Regions from separate parts of the Paenibacillus sp. FSL R5-0766 genome, predicted to be linked through region 1. Evidence: predicted binding sites of a transcription regulator. Region 1 holds the regulator's gene; the other holds the start of a gene.
What was found. Region 1 encodes CtsR, which represses protease genes until heat stress. Its sites were predicted from a motif close to ATGGTCAATAAAGGTCAAACA; they were not measured.
Positions count from the first base shown of each region.

Region 1 (9,687 bases):
GTGGCAATGAACGGAACGGCGTCCATATGGAAAACATCGGAGCCAATTACTGATGATCAGACCATTAAGGTGGATATTCAATCCCTTACCGCGGTGCTGATGGGATATCGCAGACCAACGGAAATGGCACGAATCGGAAGAATTCACGGACCGAACAGAGCAATCAAGGCTTTGGAACAAGCGATTCCTGAACGGGAAACCTATTTGCTCGATTTCTTCTGATGACTATTCTCACTGCTCCACTTAACTTGATTAGCTTATATAGAAATACGGCGTGATTGAAAGACAAATGGACTTCTCCAGCAATTTTGGGGAGGTTTTTTTGTGTCCGGGGAATATTTCGTGTAAAATCGTAAAAAATGAATAGTGACCCCACTTGGCAAAACCACAAAATATGCTATAATGGTTATAAAGTCAAAGAAAGTCAAAGTCAACTAAAGGTTTAATACTTAAGTAGCTTTCCTTTCTACAATCTGATGCATGATCGCCAATATACGGGATTCATTTCGTCGGAGGATCAAGGGAATATTAAAGGACCTTCGTGCTTCCTTCGCTCTCCTGTTAACACCTGTGGAAGCAAGATTCGCTGTTTCCCTAATTGGTTAAATGGGTAGAGAAGGTGTACTCTGTGGGGGCGTGTGGGTCCTTATTGACTTAACGTTTCAGACAGTGGAGGATGATTGGATGCGTAATATCTCTGATATTATCGAACGATATCTGAAGAGTATTTTGCATGAAAGTCCCGAAGGAATGGTTGAAATTCAGCGTAATGATCTGGCAGATCAATTCTCATGTGTACCTTCCCAGATCAATTATGTCATCAGCACACGTTTTACACTCGAGAAGGGATACCTGGTAGAGAGTAAACGCGGCGGTGGTGGTTATGTTCGCATACAGCGCATTGAATTACCGGCCCAATCAGCTCTGCATAATCATTTGCACCATAGTATTGGTGAAGAGATCGGGCAGACAGCTGCCGAAGGTCTGATCTATCAATTGGAAGAAGCGCGCTTCTTGAGCAAGCGGGAAGCCGGGTTGATGCGAGCTGCTGTATCTAGAGAGGTTATATTGGTCAAACTTCCTTACCGGGATCAAATTCGTGCCAGAATGTTGAAGGCGATGTTAATATCTTTGCTCGGTAAATGAAAACTATCGGGGTCAAAGGAGGTACATCAATATGCTGTGCCAAGAATGCAATAAACGTCCGGCGACACTTCATTTTACGAAGATCGTAAATGGAGAGAAGACGGAATTTCATATTTGTGAGTCATGTGCCCGTGAAAAAGGGGAAATGATCCCTGGAACAGCAGGTGGGTTTTCCATTCACAACTTGTTGTCCGGATTGCTTGATTTTGATCCAGCCGGCAAAAGTGGATCGGCAGGAACACCACCTGCAAAAGCTCTTCAATGTGAAGAGTGTGGTATGACGTACGCACAATTTAGTAAGATAGGCCGATTCGGCTGCAGTTCATGTTATAAATATTTTGACAGTCGTCTAGATCCTTTGTTCAAGCGGGTTCATGGTAATACGTCCCATGTAGGCAAAGTGCCTGCACGAGCTGGTGGTCGCATCAAGGTGAAACGGCAAATTGCTGATCTGAAGCGTGAGCTCCAAGAGAGCATCGCACAAGAGGAATTTGAAGAGGCGGCCCAGATCCGTGACCAGATCAGAGGACTTGAAAAAGGAATAGCTCAGGAGTAAAGTTTGTCATGAGTAGGAGGGATGCGTAATGCCTAATCTGCGCTTTACAGAGAAGGCGCTCAGCGACTGGATGCGCAGTGATGCGGCTGATTCCGAAATTGTCATTAGCAGCCGTGTCCGGATTGCACGCAACCTTCAGCATGTTCCGTTTCCGATGCTGGCTTCCAATGAGCAATCGGAAGAGGTGCTGAATAAGCTGAGCGAAGTACTTCAATACGATGACGTTCATGCCTTTGGGGATTTTCATACGTTGGATCTGATCGATATTGACGAACTCGACAAACGGGTGCTGGTGGAGAAACATCTCATCAGTCCAAGTCTTGCGAATGAATCCAGGAATGGTGCGGTTATTCTCAGTGAGGATGAGTCTGTCAGTATTATGATTAATGAAGAGGATCATCTTCGTATCCAGTGCCTCTATCCGGGGTTTCAGGTGAAAGAAGCCTGGGAGAAAGCTTCCGCAATAGATGATGCTTTTGAAGCGCATGTGGATTATGCTTTTGATGATCGCAGAGGATACTTAACCAGCTGCCCTACCAATGTAGGTACAGGTGTCAGAGCATCGGTCATGATGCACTTGCCTGCACTGGTGATGACACAACAGATTGGCCGTATTCTAACCGCAGTTTCCCAGGTGGGATTGACGGTAAGAGGGATATACGGTGAAGGTAGCGAGGCGATGGGTAACCTGTTCCAGATCTCGAACCAGATTACTTTGGGACAGACCGAACAGGAAGTCATCGAGAACCTGCATGGTGTTGTGTTACAGATGATTGGTCATGAACGTACGGCGAGAGAACGGTTAATTACCGACTCCAGACTTCGGATTACGGATCGGGTCATGCGTTCTTATGGCATATTGTCTCATGCAGCTATTGTTGATTCCAAGGAAGCTGCACAGCGCTTATCGGATGTACGCCTTGGCGTGGATCTCGGATTGTTGGATGGACTGTCCATCACGGTAATGAATGAATTGAATGTGATGACACAGCCGGGATTTTTGCAGAAAACATTTGGGGAAGATATGCGCACAGATGAGCGTGACATCTACCGTGCTCAGTTGATTCGTGATACGATCAATGCAGCGAAGCAGTCCTAGTTTAGCCTGATATAGTATTGAATTATGGTTTCATGCCGCATTGCGGCTTTTATATAATAAGGCATGTACAAATGCCGCATGACTTTATTCGCAGCACGGCTGCAAACAAGAATGATATGAAGAATACGACGGTTATTTTATTACATGACCCTCGTTTTATCCAAAACCATGGAGGTGCAGGAGATATGATGTTTGGAAGATTTACGGAACGGGCCCAAAAGGTGCTCGCACTCGCACAGGAAGAAGCTGTCCGTCTCGGTCATAATAACATCGGTACTGAGCATATTTTGCTCGGCCTCATTCGTGAAGGCGAAGGCATCGCAGCCAAAGCACTGATCGGCCTGGGACTCGGATTGGAAAAAATTCAGGATGAAGTAGAAACGCTGATTGGCCGTGGCCAAGAGCAACCTACCAACATTGCATATACGCCACGTGCGAAAAAAGTAATTGAACTGTCTATGGATGAAGCTCGTAAATTGGGCCACACCTATGTAGGAACTGAGCATATCCTGCTCGGATTGATTCGTGAAGGCGAGGGTGTTGCAGCACGTGTGCTCAATAACCTGGGTATTAGCCTGAACAAAGCACGGCAACAAGTGCTGCAGTTGCTTGGCAGCAGTGAAGCTGTATCCAGCCATAATGGAACACCTGCCAATGTAAGCACACCAACGCTGGACAGTCTGGCACGTGACCTCACGGCTTATGCGAGAGAGAACAACCTGGACCCAGTCATTGGACGTAGTAAAGAAATTGAACGTGTCATTCAGGTGCTCAGCCGTCGTACGAAGAACAACCCGGTATTGATCGGTGAGCCAGGTGTAGGTAAAACAGCGATTGCTGAAGGCCTTGCACAAAAAATCATTGCAAATGAGATTCCGGAAACATTGCGCGACAAACGGGTAATGACCCTGGATATGGGTTCAGTAGTCGCTGGAACCAAATATCGTGGTGAGTTCGAAGATCGTCTGAAAAAAATCATGGATGAGATTCGCCAAGCAGGTAACATTGTCCTGTTTATCGACGAATTGCATACCTTAATTGGCGCAGGCGGAGCTGAAGGTGCCATCGATGCTTCTAACATTTTGAAACCGGCTCTGGCCCGTGGAGAATTGCAATGTATCGGTGCGACAACACTGGATGAATATCGTAAATACATCGAGAAGGATGCAGCGCTTGAGCGTCGTTTCCAACCGATTACTGTAGATCAGCCTTCTCCGGAAGAAGCGATTCAAATCTTGCACGGCTTGCGTGACCGTTATGAGGCGCATCACCGCGTGAAAATTACGGACGAAGCAATTGTGCAGGCGGTTAAACTGTCTGACCGTTACATTACAGACCGTTTCCTGCCAGATAAAGCGATTGACCTGATTGATGAAGCGGGTTCCAAAGTAAGATTGAACTCTTACACGATCCCACCAAACCTGAAACAACTGGAAAGCCGTCTGGAAGATATCCGTAAGGAAAAAGACGCTGCAGTTCAAAGTCAGGAGTTCGAAAAAGCAGCAGCTCTGCGTGATACGGAACAAAAAATCCGTGAAGAGCTGGATGTAACGAAGAACCAGTGGAAAGAGAAACAAGGCCGCACCGATTCCGAGGTTACTCCTGAGGATATCGCACAAGTGGTAGCCAGCTGGACAGGAATCCCTGTGAACCAACTGAAAGAAGAAGAGACACAGCGTCTGATGAATCTGGAGTCTATTCTACATGAACGTGTCATCGGTCAGGATGAGGCAGTGAAGTCTGTCAGCCGTGCGGTTCGTCGTGCTCGTGCAGGACTTAAAGATCCAAAACGTCCGATGGGTTCATTCATTTTCCTCGGCCCTACAGGGGTAGGTAAAACAGAACTTGCTCGTGCTCTGGCTGAAGCGATGTTCGGCGATGAAAATGCAGTAATCCGGATTGATATGTCCGAGTATGGTGAGAAACACTCGACTTCCCGACTTGTCGGAGCGCCTCCAGGATATGTTGGGTACGAAGAAGGTGGCCAGCTGACAGAGAAAGTTCGTCGCAAACCATATTCCGTAGTCCTGCTCGATGAAATCGAGAAAGCACATCCAGAAGTATTCAATATCTTGTTACAAGTGCTTGAGGATGGTCGACTGACGGATTCTAAAGGTCGCGTCGTTGACTTCCGTAATACGCTGATCATTCTAACATCCAACGTGGGTGCCGAAGCGATCAAACGTAACTCTACACTGGGCTTCACTGCAGTTGTAGATGCAGGAGCAGATTATGACAACATGAAGGGGAAAGTAATGGATGAGCTGAAGAAAAGCTTCCGTCCAGAGTTCCTTAACCGGATTGATGAAATTATCGTGTTCCATTCACTCGAAGAAAAACACATCGCTGAAATTGTTACGCTTATGAGTGAAGAACTTCGTAAACGACTGCTCGAACATGAGGTCGATTTCGAACTCACTGATAATGCCAAGTCTTTCCTTGCGAAGTCAGGCTTTGATCCAGCTTACGGTGCGCGTCCGCTTCGTCGGGCGATCCAGAAGCATATCGAGGACAAATTGTCCGAAGAGTTGCTCACAGGTAACGTAACCAAAGGGGATTCATTGCTCATCGACGAAGAGAACGGTGCACTCTCTGTTACGAAAAAAGACGTGGTCGTTCCGTCCAATGAGGAAATCGAAACTAAATAATATGTAGCAAGCTTTGAAGTTAAACTTCAGCTTGTATTGATCCATAATCCTTAATCAAATCCTTCTCGGCTTCGGCCGGGGGGGATTTTTTGCACTTTGGACAGAAGACGGACATGATTATGTCAGGAACATGTGTAAAGTTTGCGATAATCCTTTACGAAAAATCTCAAACAATGGTAAACTTTTAGTAACCCTGCACGTCAGGGAGTTTGGGTGAAATTCGTCGAATAATGCAAAATGCTGTTATAAAATTAAATTATAGGAGTGCTGAAGTGGCCAAAGTTAAAACCAAGTTTCAATGTACGGAATGCGGCTATGAAGCCCCCAAGTGGTACGGTAAGTGTCCGGGTTGTCAGTCATGGAATTCAATGGTGGAAGAAACAGAGACGGTGGTCAAAACACAAGGGAGAAATTCTCCTCTGTTTGACAGTAAAGATAAACCGCTTCCTATCATAGATATAGATAGCGGTCAGGAACCGCGTGTACAGACTGGAATCGGAGAGTTGAACCGGGTATTGGGTGGCGGAATTGTTCCGGGTTCACTCGTTCTGGTGGGCGGAGATCCGGGTATTGGTAAATCAACGTTGATGTTGCAGACGTCACATGCTTTGACGCATTCGGGTTTGCGTGTGTTATATGTTTCCGGTGAGGAATCAGTCAAGCAAACCAAATTGCGGGCAGACCGTCTCGGGGCACTCTCTGCCGAGTTGTATGTACTGTGTGAAACCAATATGGAACGTGTAGAGGAAGCGGTGGATCAGATCCAGCCGCATTTTCTTGTCATCGACTCCATTCAGACGGTATATCTTCCCGAAGTTACCAGTGCGCCGGGTAGTGTAGCACAGGTAAGGGAATGTACGTCAAGGTTCATGCGGATTGCCAAAGGCAGAGGCATTGCAACGGTTCTTGTGGGGCATGTTACCAAAGAAGGTGCCATTGCCGGTCCACGTATGTTAGAACATATGGTGGATTGCGTGCTTTATTTTGAAGGAGAACGGCATCATACGTATCGCCTGCTGCGTGCGGTGAAGAACCGTTTTGGTTCAACCAATGAGATTGGTATTTTTGAAATGGGCGAGGATGGACTTCGTGAGGTGGGCAATCCGTCCGAACTCTTTTTGTCGGAACGTCCACTGGGTGTAGCAGGTTCAACGGTAGTTGCCAGTATGGAGGGTACACGCCCTCTGCTCGTGGAATTGCAGGCGTTGATCTCAACCACCCATTTCCCTTCTCCCCGCCGTATGGCAACAGGGGTAGATCTGCATCGATTAAATCTGATCATTGCAGTGCTGGAGAAACGAATGGGGATGTTTTTACAGACCCAGGATGCGTATCTGAACGTGGCTGGTGGAGTACGGTTGGATGAGCCCGCTGTAGATTTGGCGGTTGCTGTCAGCATTGCATCCAGTTTGAGAGATGTACCGACCAAGCCAGACGACGTCATCTTTGGCGAGATTGGTCTGACAGGTGAAGTTCGAGCCGTATCACGGGCCGAACAACGAGTGAAGGAAGCCGCAAAGCTGGGCTTCAAGAGAGTCATTTTACCAGAAAAAAGCTTAAAGGGCTGGAAACATCCTCGCGGGATACAACTGATCGGTGTGAATACCGTGGCAGATGCACTAGCGGTTGCTTTAGATTAGGGGGCATAACAAGATGAAAGATATGAGCCAACTGGATAATATGAATGAGTTGTTAAGGCTGATCGCACCAGGTACACCTTTCCGCGAAGGTCTGGAAAATGTGCTGCGCGCCAAGACGGGCGCACTGCTTGTTGTAGGATACAGCCCTGAAGTAATGGAAGTGGTGGACGGGGGATTCTCGATTAACTGTGATTTCTCCCCAAACTACCTGTACGAACTCGCCAAGATGGATGGAGCCATTATTCTTAGCGAGGATTTGAAGCGTATTCTTTACGCCAATACCCAGTTAATCCCGGATTCATCTATCTCTTCATCAGAGACGGGGATTCGTCACCGGACGGCAGAGCGTGTAGCGAAGCAAACGGGTAAATTGGTCGTATCCATATCACAGCGCCGGAATATCATTACCTTGTATCAGGGAACACTTCGTTATTCCCTCAAGGAAATCGGGGTTATTTTGACCAAAGCGAATCAAGCGATTCAAACCCTGGAGAAATACAAAGCGGTATTAACACAGTCCCTTACGAATCTGAGTGCTTCGGAATTTGAGGAATTAGTAACGATTCCTGAAGTGGTTAATGTGATTCAACGTACCGAAATGGTGATGCGGATCAAAACGGAAATCAAACGGTACATTCATGAACTCGGGAATGAGGGACGACTCATTTCCATGCAAATGGAAGAACTTGTGGGTACAACGGAAGAAGAAGCTTGGTTGCTGTATAAAGACTATGCCCGCGACGACAGTGATGACAAAATCCGTGAAATTATCGTGGGACTGAAAAGGTTGTCGGACGATGAGTTGCTGGATGCACATCATATTGTCCGTCTGCTCGGCTATCCTTCATCAGCGGCTACTTCGGAGGATTCGGTTGCCCCTCGTGGATTCCGGGTATTAAATAAGATCCCCCGCCTGCCCAATGTCATTATCCATAATCTGGTGGATCAATTCGAACAATTGCCTCATGTTATTATGGCTACAATTGAAGAACTGGACGAAGTGGATGGTATTGGTGAAGTTCGTGCCCGGACCATTAAGGAAGGCCTCAAACGTTTGCAGGAGCAAATGTTTATCGACAGACAGATGTAAGGGTTTGCCTATATAAAGGCTTGAAATGGATGAGGTGAAATAACGATGCTAACCAGATTCATTCCGAATCTCTTTACCCTGGGTAATCTGTTTCTTGGAATGATGGCAATTTTGCTTGCGATTGATGGAAATTACAGTTTGGCTGCCATTATGGTCATTGTAGCGATGCTGCTGGATGGTCTGGATGGCCGAGTGGCACGTGCACTCAATGCTCAAAGTGAATTCGGCAAGGAACTTGATTCCTTGTCTGACATGGTTTCCTTTGGTGCAGCACCAGCCTTGATCATATTTATGGTGTCATTTCAAGATTCGATGCCGATCCTCGCCTGGATCGCAACAGCGGCTTTTCCGATCTGTGGAGCCATTCGTCTTGCACGGTTTAACGTTCGTCCGGGTATTCCCGGGTACTTCACAGGTCTGCCGATTCCCGCAGCCGGTGGGGTGCTGGCTACACTGTCCTTGTTCAACAAGGATATTGGCCCGGTTAGTATGATGATTGCTACGTTGCTGTTATCGTATCTGATGGTGAGTTCACTTAAATACCCCAATTTCAAAAAGGTCGGGTTGCCACGCAAGGCGATCTGGATTGCACCATGGGTTGTGTTATTTGCCATAGCCGTAGCCGTTATTTTCCCGGAGCAGTTATCCAAATTGATCTTTATTCCGTTGGTGTTATACGCCCTGTATGGAATGAAGCATAATGTGCGAACAGCGGCCTCACGTAGTCGGGCGAAAAAGCGCAAGGATGAGAAATCTTCCCGTCCTTCCGATCGTTAAGTCGCCTTGGGAACAGACACTATACAAAGAAAGCACGTACTCTCCTGAACTGGAGAATGCGTGCTTTTTGTTTATTCAGATCTATTTACGGTAAAAGAAACCCTTACGGACGACATACATATCTTCTTACGACAGATTAAACATCCCTAACGTTGAACACTTCTGTGATTCGTGATTTACGACCTCTTCCATGTTAATGTCCAGCAGATTGCAGAGAGCCGACATGTAGAACAGGTTCCGCCCTAGCTCAGAGCTGATGACCTCTCTGCAGTTCTCACACAACTCACCTTCCACATGCGTTTCCAGCAGGCCCTTGGTTTGAGCGATATCGCTCTCCGGGGCATATTTCTGCTTGGTGGCGTGCAGCTCGATGCAGCCGCATTCGGTAATGGCTTTGGACACGGCACGGTTAACAGACGCTCCGGCTTGTCCCGTTTTGGACAATACATCAATCAGGCTGCGATGACGCAACAACAGTTCAGAAACTTGATCCTGGAAAGCCTGTAAACTTAGCGTACTCATTTTTGCCACTCACCTCGGGATATGAATTGAATTCATTATATGCCAATAATTTACCTACTTTCAACTGACGATTGCAACATTTCCAAAAAGTTATTCCAGATGGGATTAGCAATTCAGGAATTGGATCATACTGGATATAAAGATCAAGATACATTGAAGGAGGTGCAGGGACTAATGTGGAAAAAAGGCATTTTAACTTTTACAGGATT
Region 1 is NZ_CP150227.1:6,167,570-6,177,256, reverse strand. Features, by position in the region: gene MKY66_RS26830 (GNAT family N-acetyltransferase) at 1-222, shown strand, start outside; gene MKY66_RS26825 (CtsR family transcriptional regulator) at 685-1,146, shown strand; gene MKY66_RS26820 (UvrB/UvrC motif-containing protein) at 1,178-1,702, shown strand; gene MKY66_RS26815 (protein arginine kinase) at 1,731-2,801, shown strand; gene MKY66_RS26810 (ATP-dependent Clp protease ATP-binding subunit) at 2,987-5,449, shown strand; gene radA (DNA repair protein RadA) at 5,722-7,089, shown strand; gene disA (DNA integrity scanning diadenylate cyclase DisA) at 7,103-8,179, shown strand; gene pssA (CDP-diacylglycerol--serine O-phosphatidyltransferase) at 8,225-8,956, shown strand; gene MKY66_RS26790 (hypothetical protein) at 9,083-9,478, opposite strand; gene MKY66_RS26785 (PIN/TRAM domain-containing protein) at 9,653-9,687, shown strand, end outside.

Region 2 (9,687 bases), 1.0 Mb from region 1:
ACCGGTTGTACTGGATATGAATGTACTCGAAAGTGCCGGCTATCAGGTGGTTGCAGATACCCTTGTTCTGTTCAAAACCTATCTGCGTCATGATGCCGACAAGTTAAGTCATCACATCTACCAACTGGTACAAAATTGGATGTTACGGAAGAGGTGAAGTCCCATGTCGTTTGCAGCACAGACCAAAAAAGAGTTAACCATGATCGAGAGCGAACCGTGCTGCGAAAAGGCGGAACTTTCAGCCCTCATCCGTATGCTTGGTGCAGTGCAGTTATCGAATAAAAAAGTGATCTTGGATATTTCGACGGAGAATGCCGCCATTGCAAGACGGGCATACTCTCTGCTTAAAAAGCATTTTCAAGTGCATACGGAATTACTGGTCCGCAAAAAAATGCGGCTGAAAAAGAACAATGTATATATTGTTCGTATTCCAACCATGGTACAGGAGATTCTCAATAGTCTTCATATTGTATCGGAAGGTTTTCTGTTTACGCCAGGGATTAATACGGAGTTATTTCAGCAGAACTGTTGTAAACGGGCCTATCTTCGCGGTGCATTTCTGGCCGGTGGATCGGTTAATAATCCGGAAGGTTCCTCGTACCATCTGGAGATTGCGTCCATGTATGAAGAGCACTGTCAGGCACTGGTGGACCTTGCCAATGAATTTCATCTGAATGCCCGGTGTATAGAACGGAAAAAAGGATTCATCCTATACATTAAGGAAGGCGAGAAAATCATTGAGCTGCTCAGCATCATTGGTGCTCATCAGGCCTTGTTCAAGTTTGAGGATGTACGAATTATGCGCGACATGCGTAACTCCGTTAACCGGATTGTCAATTGTGAGACGGCCAACCTGAACAAAACCATTGGAGCCGCGGTAAGACAAATCGATAATATCCGGTTGTTACAAAAGGAAGTTGGTCTGGAATCGCTGCCTGAGAAGCTTCGCGAAGTGGCGGAGGTTCGACTCGCTCATCCGGATATCAACTTGAAGGAAGTTGGCGAGCTCCTTAAAGGTACAGTCAGCAAGTCGGGAGTGAACCATCGGCTTCGTAAAATTGATGAGCTGGCTGAGAAAGTGCGCGCAGAACGTTATGGTTAAGTCGGTGTAGGGTAAAGTAACAAGGTCGGCTGTTTCTGCTGAACAGAAAGGTCGGGAAAGTCAGCCGTTAAGGATCTGGGAGACTCACTCAGGTCATTGGATGCGCTCTGCAAAAGATGAAATAGGGCAAGATAATGTCCGTCAAAGTACCCTGAGTTTTTTCTTCTAGTGTCCTGCACGGGTTAATGGTATAATGTTGTATAAATATAATTGTGTATTTAATGTCCAGATTTCATAATAGGGGGTAAGTTTCCATGACAAAGCACCCGGTAGTTGTCCGTTTGAAAACGGGTCTCCATGCCAGACCTGCGGCACTGTTCGTTCAAGAAGCGAATAAGTACTCGTCTGAAGTGTTCGTCGAGAAGGACGACAAAAAAGTTAATGCAAAAAGTATCATGGGGATCATGAGCCTTGCGATTAGCACAGGTACGGAAATCCAGATTAGTGCAGAAGGCGCGGATGCCGAACAGGCTGTAAACGCTTTAGTTAGTCTGGTAAGCAAGGAAGAGCTCGAAAACCAATAAGATATGATCAATCCAATGAAGAAGTCCCGAAAGGGACTTTTTTGTGTTTTTCACGTTTATGCTATCGTCAAGTGCAACATTATGGAATTTGTCCCGTCTGTTAAGGTATCAAATCGTTTAAAGTTTGAGATGTTAACACATAAGGAGGCTATCGTGATGGGTAAACAATGGATGAAACCGTTTGGTGCGGTGCTGGTGGCAAGTACGTTGCTTGTTGGAGGAACAGCATGGGTTGCACCAGGTAACTATGCTTACGCTGCAGAGGTTCAGGGAGTACAACAGAATGTGATTAATGTTGTGGGTAAAGGTGAGATTCAGGTGAAGCCTGATATCGCTTATCTGTCCATTGGTGTGAACAGTACTGCAGAGACAGCTGCATCTGCTCAAAAAGCGAATGCTGCCAAAGTTCAAAAGGTATCCAACTTGCTGAAAAATACGTGGAAGATCAGTGCAGACGACATTCAAACGAGTCAGTTCTCTGTACAACCAAACTATACGTATAGCGAAAAAGACGGACAGCAAATTAAAGGATATACAGCGCATCATACGCTGACAGTCACATATCGTGAGATGGACAAGATTGGCGAATTGCTCGATGCTGCTTCGGGGGCAGGTGCCAACAACATTGAAAACGTGCGCTTTACTGTAGAAAATCCGGAAAGTTATGAGTCCCAAGTGATTGAGAAAGCTGTTGCCAATGCAGATGTGAAAGCTGGCGCTATTGCAAAAGCAGTTAAACGTCAACTGGGTGCTGTTCTTTCGGTGAGCCAAGGTGATGCCAATGTGCCTGTATTCTATGCAAGCGAGGCGTTGATGTCCAAAGCACAAGATACAGCAGGTGGCACTGAGATTGAAACAGGCCAGGTTAAAGTAATTACAATTCTGAATATCACGTATGAAATGAAATAAAAGATCGAACTAAGGACTGTAAGCTCAAGTAACCTTATCAAGGGTCATTTGAAGGGTAGAACGAAATAATGACAAAGACTTTGTCCTGTGGACAGAGTCTTTTTTGTTGGAAAAGCAAACTTTGATGAAGTTGGATAGGAGGGTACCTTTTTGAAGTAACATGAAATGCTGTTTATTGGTATCTTTTTTGTATAGTTGTTCGTGACAAAAAGGTCATATCCCCATATATTTTCCTACTGATATTCATCAACATTGTAACTCGAGCTGTAAACCTTTCCGAGATTGGGTTAATTATAATAGAGAGGTGAGCGTATGAGATATGCGATCAGGTCAGGATTACATACGCAATGATCCCTAATTGTGAATTCAGAGAGGAGTTTTATATATGACATCATGGAAAAAATGGACAAGTGCGTTGCTCGCGGCAGGAATTATTGTAGGTAGCGGTTCGGTGTGGCAAGACTCGGTTCAGGCAGCATCGGTATCCTCGAAAGTGACAACCCCGGCTGAGGTAACTCTAAAATCGGGTGGAAAAACACTGACTCAAAAAGGACTTCTTCAAGGTGGCTCAACTTGGGTATCTCTTACGGCAGTTAAAGATGTGGCAGGTGGAATGCTGAAATATGATGCGAAAACCAAGTCATATACGGTAACAGCAGCCAACAATGCGATGACCGTTAGCCTGATGGATGGACAGCCAAACGTTTATATTAACGGTTATTACCCTCAGGTGGAAGCGAAATTGATTCAGGGTCGATTGTATATCCCATTCTCGGCAATGAGAGATTATCTGGGTGTACAGGGAGATTGGGATGGCAAAACCAAAACGTTGACCCTCAGCAAGGTGAAACAAAATAACGTGAAAGTTAAAGCGGCAACAGTCAATGTTACGGTGAAAAATGCTATTGTGGATGTTCAATATCCGCAAGTGAGTGGCCTTGCGAGCAAAGAAGCTGAGGTGGCGATCAACAAAGTATTGAAAGATGAAGTGGATGCTCATGTAGCTGCCTTCAAGAAACAAACATCTGAATTCGGCGGTGCAACGGCCGACCGTCCATATGCATTTGAGAGCTCTTATGTAGTGACATATAACGAAAAAGGCGTGTTGGGACTCATTACACAACGATACGAGGATTATGCTGGCGCTCACGGGATGACATACCGTACGGGCCACACCTTTGCACTGGACACAGGTAAGGAGCTTACGTTAGATGATGTGCTGCAAAATAACAAAACCATGCGCGAGACGTTGGGTAAAAAAGTGGGCGATCAACTGAAAGCCCGCGGTGGATACCTCGACGGTTATAAAGGGTTAAATAAAGATCAAGATTTCTATGTGACACCAACGGGTGTAGTTGTGTTCTTCCAGTTGTATGAATATACGGCGTACGCAGAGGGCTTCCCTGAAATGCCATTTACGTATAAAGAGCTTCTCCCTAAAGGCACAGAACCTTTCAGTAATGTAACTGGAAGCAAGTAAAGAATCATCATCGTGCACTCTTAAGTTATCTTTCTTATAAAATGAAAAAGAAGAAGCCCCCATCATGATTATGATGAGGGCTTCTTTGCGTATGGGCAACACACGAAGTGTTGCTGGTTACGTTAGGTTTTGATTACGTTAACTCGTAGACCGGGGTCTACATAACACTTAGATACCTTGGGAACCTACGTTTTCGATGACTTTATCAATGATACCGTAATCGGCGGCTTCAGCAGCACTCATGAAGTAGTCACGATCTGTATCTTTCTCAATCCGCTCCAGCGGTTGACCTGAACGCTCAGAGATGATGCGGTTCAACGTATCACGCATTTTCAAAATGCGACGAGCACGGATTTCGATGTCAGAAGCCTGACCTTGTGCACCACCAAGTGGTTGGTGAATCATAATTTCACTGTTTGGTAATGCAAAACGTTTACCTTTTGCACCGGCATTCAACAAGAATGCACCCATGGAAGCCGCCATACCTACACAGATGGTAGATACATCCGGTTTGATGAATTGCATTGTATCGTAAATCGCCATACCGGCTGTAATCGATCCGCCTGGGCTGTTGATGTATAAGTGAATGTCTTTCTCCGGATCTTCCGCAGCCAGGAACAACATCTGTGCCATAATGGCATTAGCCACTACGTCATTAACATCGCTACCAAGGAAAATAATACGATCCTTCAGCAATCTGGAGTAGATGTCGTAGGCGCGCTCACCCCGGTTGCTCTGTTCAACGACCATTGGAATAAAACTCACGTGAAAAACCTCCTTGGAATGTAAATGTTATTGGTGTTTATACTTAAACTGTTACCGTATTACCCACATAATAAACAATTCCAAACAAAAAGTCAAAGAAAGTCAAACTAACTTGCAAAAAAAAGAAACCTTTCCGGTTTCGTTGGTTAAAAGGGTTATGAGCTGTTAATTAAAAATGGCGCGCCCGCCAAGAATCGAACTTGGATCTCAGGCTTCGGAGGCCTACGTCATATCCATTGGACCACGGGCGCACATTATGTGACAGCAATAATGATTATAGCTCATGAAATATTTAATTGCAAGCAGTTGGTTGTGGTATTGGTTTGGATTAACCTAAAAATGATCATGATGAAGAAGAGTGGATAAAGAGTGCATTTAAGTAAATGCTATTAGAGGTTTTGGACATGCCGTATGAAATGTGATTCTGAGCGATATGTAGATTGGATTCATTTGTTTCTTCTATATATGGTATGCGTGAGCTAGTCCTAGATCATGGAAGTCTAAGATTGTGAAAATAGGCGCGTACAAACGCTGAATGCGTGTCGAAATAACACGTTGAAACACTTGCATGTCACGTCAGTTTTAGGTAGAATAGACGTGGGACTTAAAAAGTTAACCCGGGACGTTTTAGGGCCAAGAAAGAGAGCTTAGAACGAGAACTTGCGGGAGTGGAAAGCATGCGAACGATTTTAGAAATACAAAAGCAGCTTCTGCCTGATCTCATGGATATCTTGAAAAAGAGGTATACGATTCTGCAACAGATCATGTTATCGGATGTGATCGGACGGAGAACGTTAGCTAATTCCATGCAGATGACCGAGCGGGTTCTGAGGGCTGAGACCGATCTGTTAAAGGCTCAGGGACTTATTGAAATTGACAGTGCAGGAATGAAGATCAGCGAGGCAGGGTATGATTTGCTGCAGCAGTTAGAGCCCGTAGCCAAAGAGTTGTTCGGATTATCCGAGCTGGAAGAGCGCATCAAGCAAGCCTACGGTCTGCAAAAGGTAGTTGTGGTTCCTGGTGATTCGGACGTTTCTCCATTTGCCAAAAGGGAACTGGGCAGAGCCGGAGCGAAGGCTCTCGGCAATATCATGAGTGACAACGACGTTGTCGCCGTTACTGGCGGTTCAACAACGGCCGAAGTCGCAGAGCAACTGACTCCGCCAACATCGCTCAAAGGTGTCTGGTTTGTACCAGCACGCGGTGGACTTGGAGAAAGCCTTGAAATTCAGGCTAATACGATCGCATCCACAATGGCAAAACGGGTAGGGGCGCAATACAAACTCCTGCATGTACCGGATTTGCTCAGTGATCATGCCTATGAATCATTAATCCAGGACCCTAGTGTTCAGGAGATTCTGCAGCTGATCAGGCAATCACGGATTGTTATTCATGGAATTGGTGATGCCGTAGAGATGGCCAAAAGACGCAAACTTGCGACGGAGATTATAGATGAACTTCAGGAGCAAGGGGCCGTATCTGAATCTTTCGGTTATTACTTTAATGATCAGGGTGAGGTTGTACATACCATGCTTACACTGGGTATGCGACTTCAGGATATTGAACGAACCGATGTTGTAATTGGAATTGCAGGTGGCAAAAGCAAAGCTGCTGCAATACACTCCGTGTTGCGATTTGGTCAGGAAGATATTCTGATTATTGATGAGGCTGCTGCCGAAGTCATCGTTGCTGAAATGGAATAAGGGTTTACATTGCATCACGACAATTGTTGTCTTGACGGACTTCACCGTCTGTCTTGAATATATAAGTTTCATAAAAAATTAATCAAAACTTGGGAGGAACTTACTCATGATTAAAGTAGGTATTAACGGTTTTGGACGTATTGGACGCTTGGCATTCCGCCGTATTCAAAATGTAGCAGGCATCGAGGTAGTAGCAATCAATGACTTGACTGACGCTAAAATGCTCGCTCATTTGCTCAAATATGATACAACTCAAGGTCGCTTCGATGGCGATGTTGAAGTACACGATGGTTTCTTCAAAGTGAACGGCAAAGAAGTTAAAGTATTGGCTAACCGTAACCCGGAAGAACTTCCTTGGGGCGACCTGGGCGTAGATATCGTTCTGGAATGTACTGGTTTCTTCACAACGAAAGAAGCAGCTGAGAAACACTTGAAAGGTGGAGCTAAGAAAGTTGTTATCTCCGCACCAGCTACTGGCGACATGAAAACCATCGTTTACAACGTAAACCATGAAATCCTCGACGGTACTGAAACTGTAATCTCCGGCGCATCTTGCACAACAAACTGCCTGGCACCTATGGCAAAAACACTGCAAGACAAATTCGGAATCGTTCAAGGTTTGATGACTACAATTCACGCTTACACTGGCGACCAAAACACGTTGGATGCTCCACACCCTAAAGGTGACTTCCGTCGTGCTCGCGCAGCAGCTGAAAACATCATCCCTAACACAACTGGTGCTGCTAAAGCAATCGGTCTGGTAATCCCAGAACTGCAAGGAATCCTTGATGGTGCAGCTCAACGTGTACCAGTAGCTACTGGTTCCCTGACTGAGCTCGTAACTGTTCTGAACAAAAAAGTAACTGCTGAAGAAGTTAACGCAGCTATGCAAGAAGCTTCCGATCCAGAAACTTTCGGATACACAGAAGACGAAATCGTATCTTCCGATATCCAAGGAATCACTTTCGGTTCCCTGTTTGATGCCACTCAAACTAAAGTTCTGACTGTTGGCGACCAACAATTGGTTAAAACTGTAGCTTGGTATGACAATGAAATGTCCTACACTGCACAATTGGTTCGCACTTTGGAGCACTTTGCAAAAATGATTAAGTAATATCTGCAATAACATAGAGCGGAAACAGATGCTATATTGTTTCCGCTCTTTATATATCTACATTTTGCAAATTTCTCAAAAACACCAGGATTGACGAGGGATTATAGCTCTTGATTGGTCCACCAAATACATGGGTGCGGAGGAAATACAGATGAACAAAAAAAGTGTACGCGATATCGAATTGACAGGAAAACGGGCTTTTGTCCGTGTAGATTTCAATGTGCCGCTCGAAGATGGTAAAATTACAGATGACAAACGTATTCGTGCAACGCTTCCTACAATCAACTTCTTGATTGAAAAAGGCGCTAAGGTCATTTTGGCAAGTCACATGGGTCGTCCTAACGGCGAAGTGGTTGAATCCTTGCGTTTGACTCCAGCAGCTGAGCGTTTGTCTGAATTGCTTGGTAAAACAGTTGTTAAAGCTGACGATTCCGTTGGTGACGCTGTTAAAGCTCAAATCGCTGAACTGAACAACGGCGACGTATTGTTGCTTGAAAACGTTCGTTTCCACGCAGGCGAAGAGAAAAACGATTCGGAACTCGCAAAACAATTCGCTGAACTGGCTGACGTTTTCGTTAATGATGCGTTTGGCGCGGCTCACAGAGCACACGCTTCGACTGAAGGAATCGCTCACTTGCTTCCAGCAGTGTCCGGTTTGTTGATGGAGAAAGAACTTGAAGTGTTGGGTAAAGCAATCTCCAACCCTGAGCGTCCTTTCACAGCTATCATTGGTGGATCCAAAGTTAAGGACAAAATCGATGTAATCGACAACCTGCTGAACATTGCAGACAACGTAATCATCGGTGGCGGTCTGACTTACACGTTCTTCAAAGCACAAGGACATGAAATTGGACAATCCTTGCTGGATGATTCCAAACTTGATGTTGCTCTCGGTTTTATTGAAAAAGCGAAAAAATTGGGCAAAAACTTCTACCTGCCGGTAGATATCGTAGTGTCTGACGATTTCAGTGCGAAAGCAAACACACAAATCGTTGACATCGATGGCATCCCAGCAGATTGGGAAGGTATCGACATCGGTCCTAAAACACGTGAGATCTATGCTGACGTTATCAAAAACTCCAAATTGGTTGTATGGAACGGACCAATGGGCGTATTTGAAATCGAGCCATTCTCCCACGGTACTCGTGCAGTAGCAGAAGCTTGCGCTGAGACAGAAGCTTACACTGTAATTGGTGGCGGTGACTCCGCAGCAGCAGCTGAGAAGTTCAAATTGGCTGACAAGATGAACCACATCTCTACAGGTGGTGGTGCATCGCTCGAGTTCATGGAAGGTAAAGTACTTCCAGGCGTAGTGGCATTGAACGACAAGTAAGTTTTAGTAGCCTATAGCATGAAGGAGTTGAAACCCATGAGAACACCGATTATCGCAGGTAACTGGAAAATGTTCAAAACGGTTTCCGAATCCAATGACTTCATTCAGGAAGTTAAAGGAAAAGCGGAAGTTGAAGGCGTGGAGACTGTAATCTGCGCACCGTTTACAAATCTGCCATCCCTGGTAGAAGCCGTTAAAGGCACAAACATCAAAATTGGTGCACAAAATCTTCACTTTGAAGATAACGGTGCATTCACAGGTGAAATCAGCGGCGTGATGCTGAAAGACCTGGGTGTGGATTATGTCATTATTGGTCACTCGGAGCGCCGTCAATATTTTGCGGAAACCGATGAGACTGTCAATAAAAAGTTGCATGCAGCATTCCGTCACGGATTGACTCCAATCTTTTGCCTTGGTGAGACGCTTGAAGAGCGTGAAGCGAACCAAACAAAAGACGTATGCAAAGTGCAAACAGTAGCTGCTTTTGCAGGTCTGTCTGCAGAGCAAGCGGCACAAGTTGTTATCGCTTATGAGCCAATCTGGGCGATTGGTACAGGCAAATCCTCCACTTCCCAAGATGCGAATGAAGTTATTGCTTACATCCGTACACTGGTGAAGGATCTGTACAACGAGACGGTTGCGAGTGCAGTTCGTATTCAATACGGCGGCAGTGTTAAACCGGAAAACGTAACAGAATACCTCGGACAAAGCGACATCGACGGCGCACTTGTTGGCGGTGCCAGCTTGCAGCCGGCTT
Region 2 is NZ_CP150227.1:179,115-188,801, forward strand. Features, by position in the region: gene MKY66_RS00870 (YvcK family protein) at 1-157, shown strand, start outside; gene whiA (DNA-binding protein WhiA) at 164-1,102, shown strand; gene MKY66_RS00880 (HPr family phosphocarrier protein) at 1,357-1,626, shown strand; gene MKY66_RS00885 (SIMPL domain-containing protein) at 1,783-2,535, shown strand; gene MKY66_RS00890 (stalk domain-containing protein) at 2,921-4,015, shown strand; gene clpP (ATP-dependent Clp endopeptidase proteolytic subunit ClpP) at 4,184-4,780, opposite strand; tRNA gene MKY66_RS00900 (tRNA-Arg) at 4,957-5,031, opposite strand; gene MKY66_RS00905 (sugar-binding domain-containing protein) at 5,458-6,483, shown strand; gene gap (type I glyceraldehyde-3-phosphate dehydrogenase) at 6,590-7,597, shown strand; gene MKY66_RS00915 (phosphoglycerate kinase) at 7,749-8,930, shown strand; gene tpiA (triose-phosphate isomerase) at 8,967-9,687, shown strand, end outside.
Region 2: clpP (ATP-dependent Clp endopeptidase proteolytic subunit ClpP) is a predicted target of CtsR. The motif match lies at 4,869-4,889, and genes of this name have one in related genera.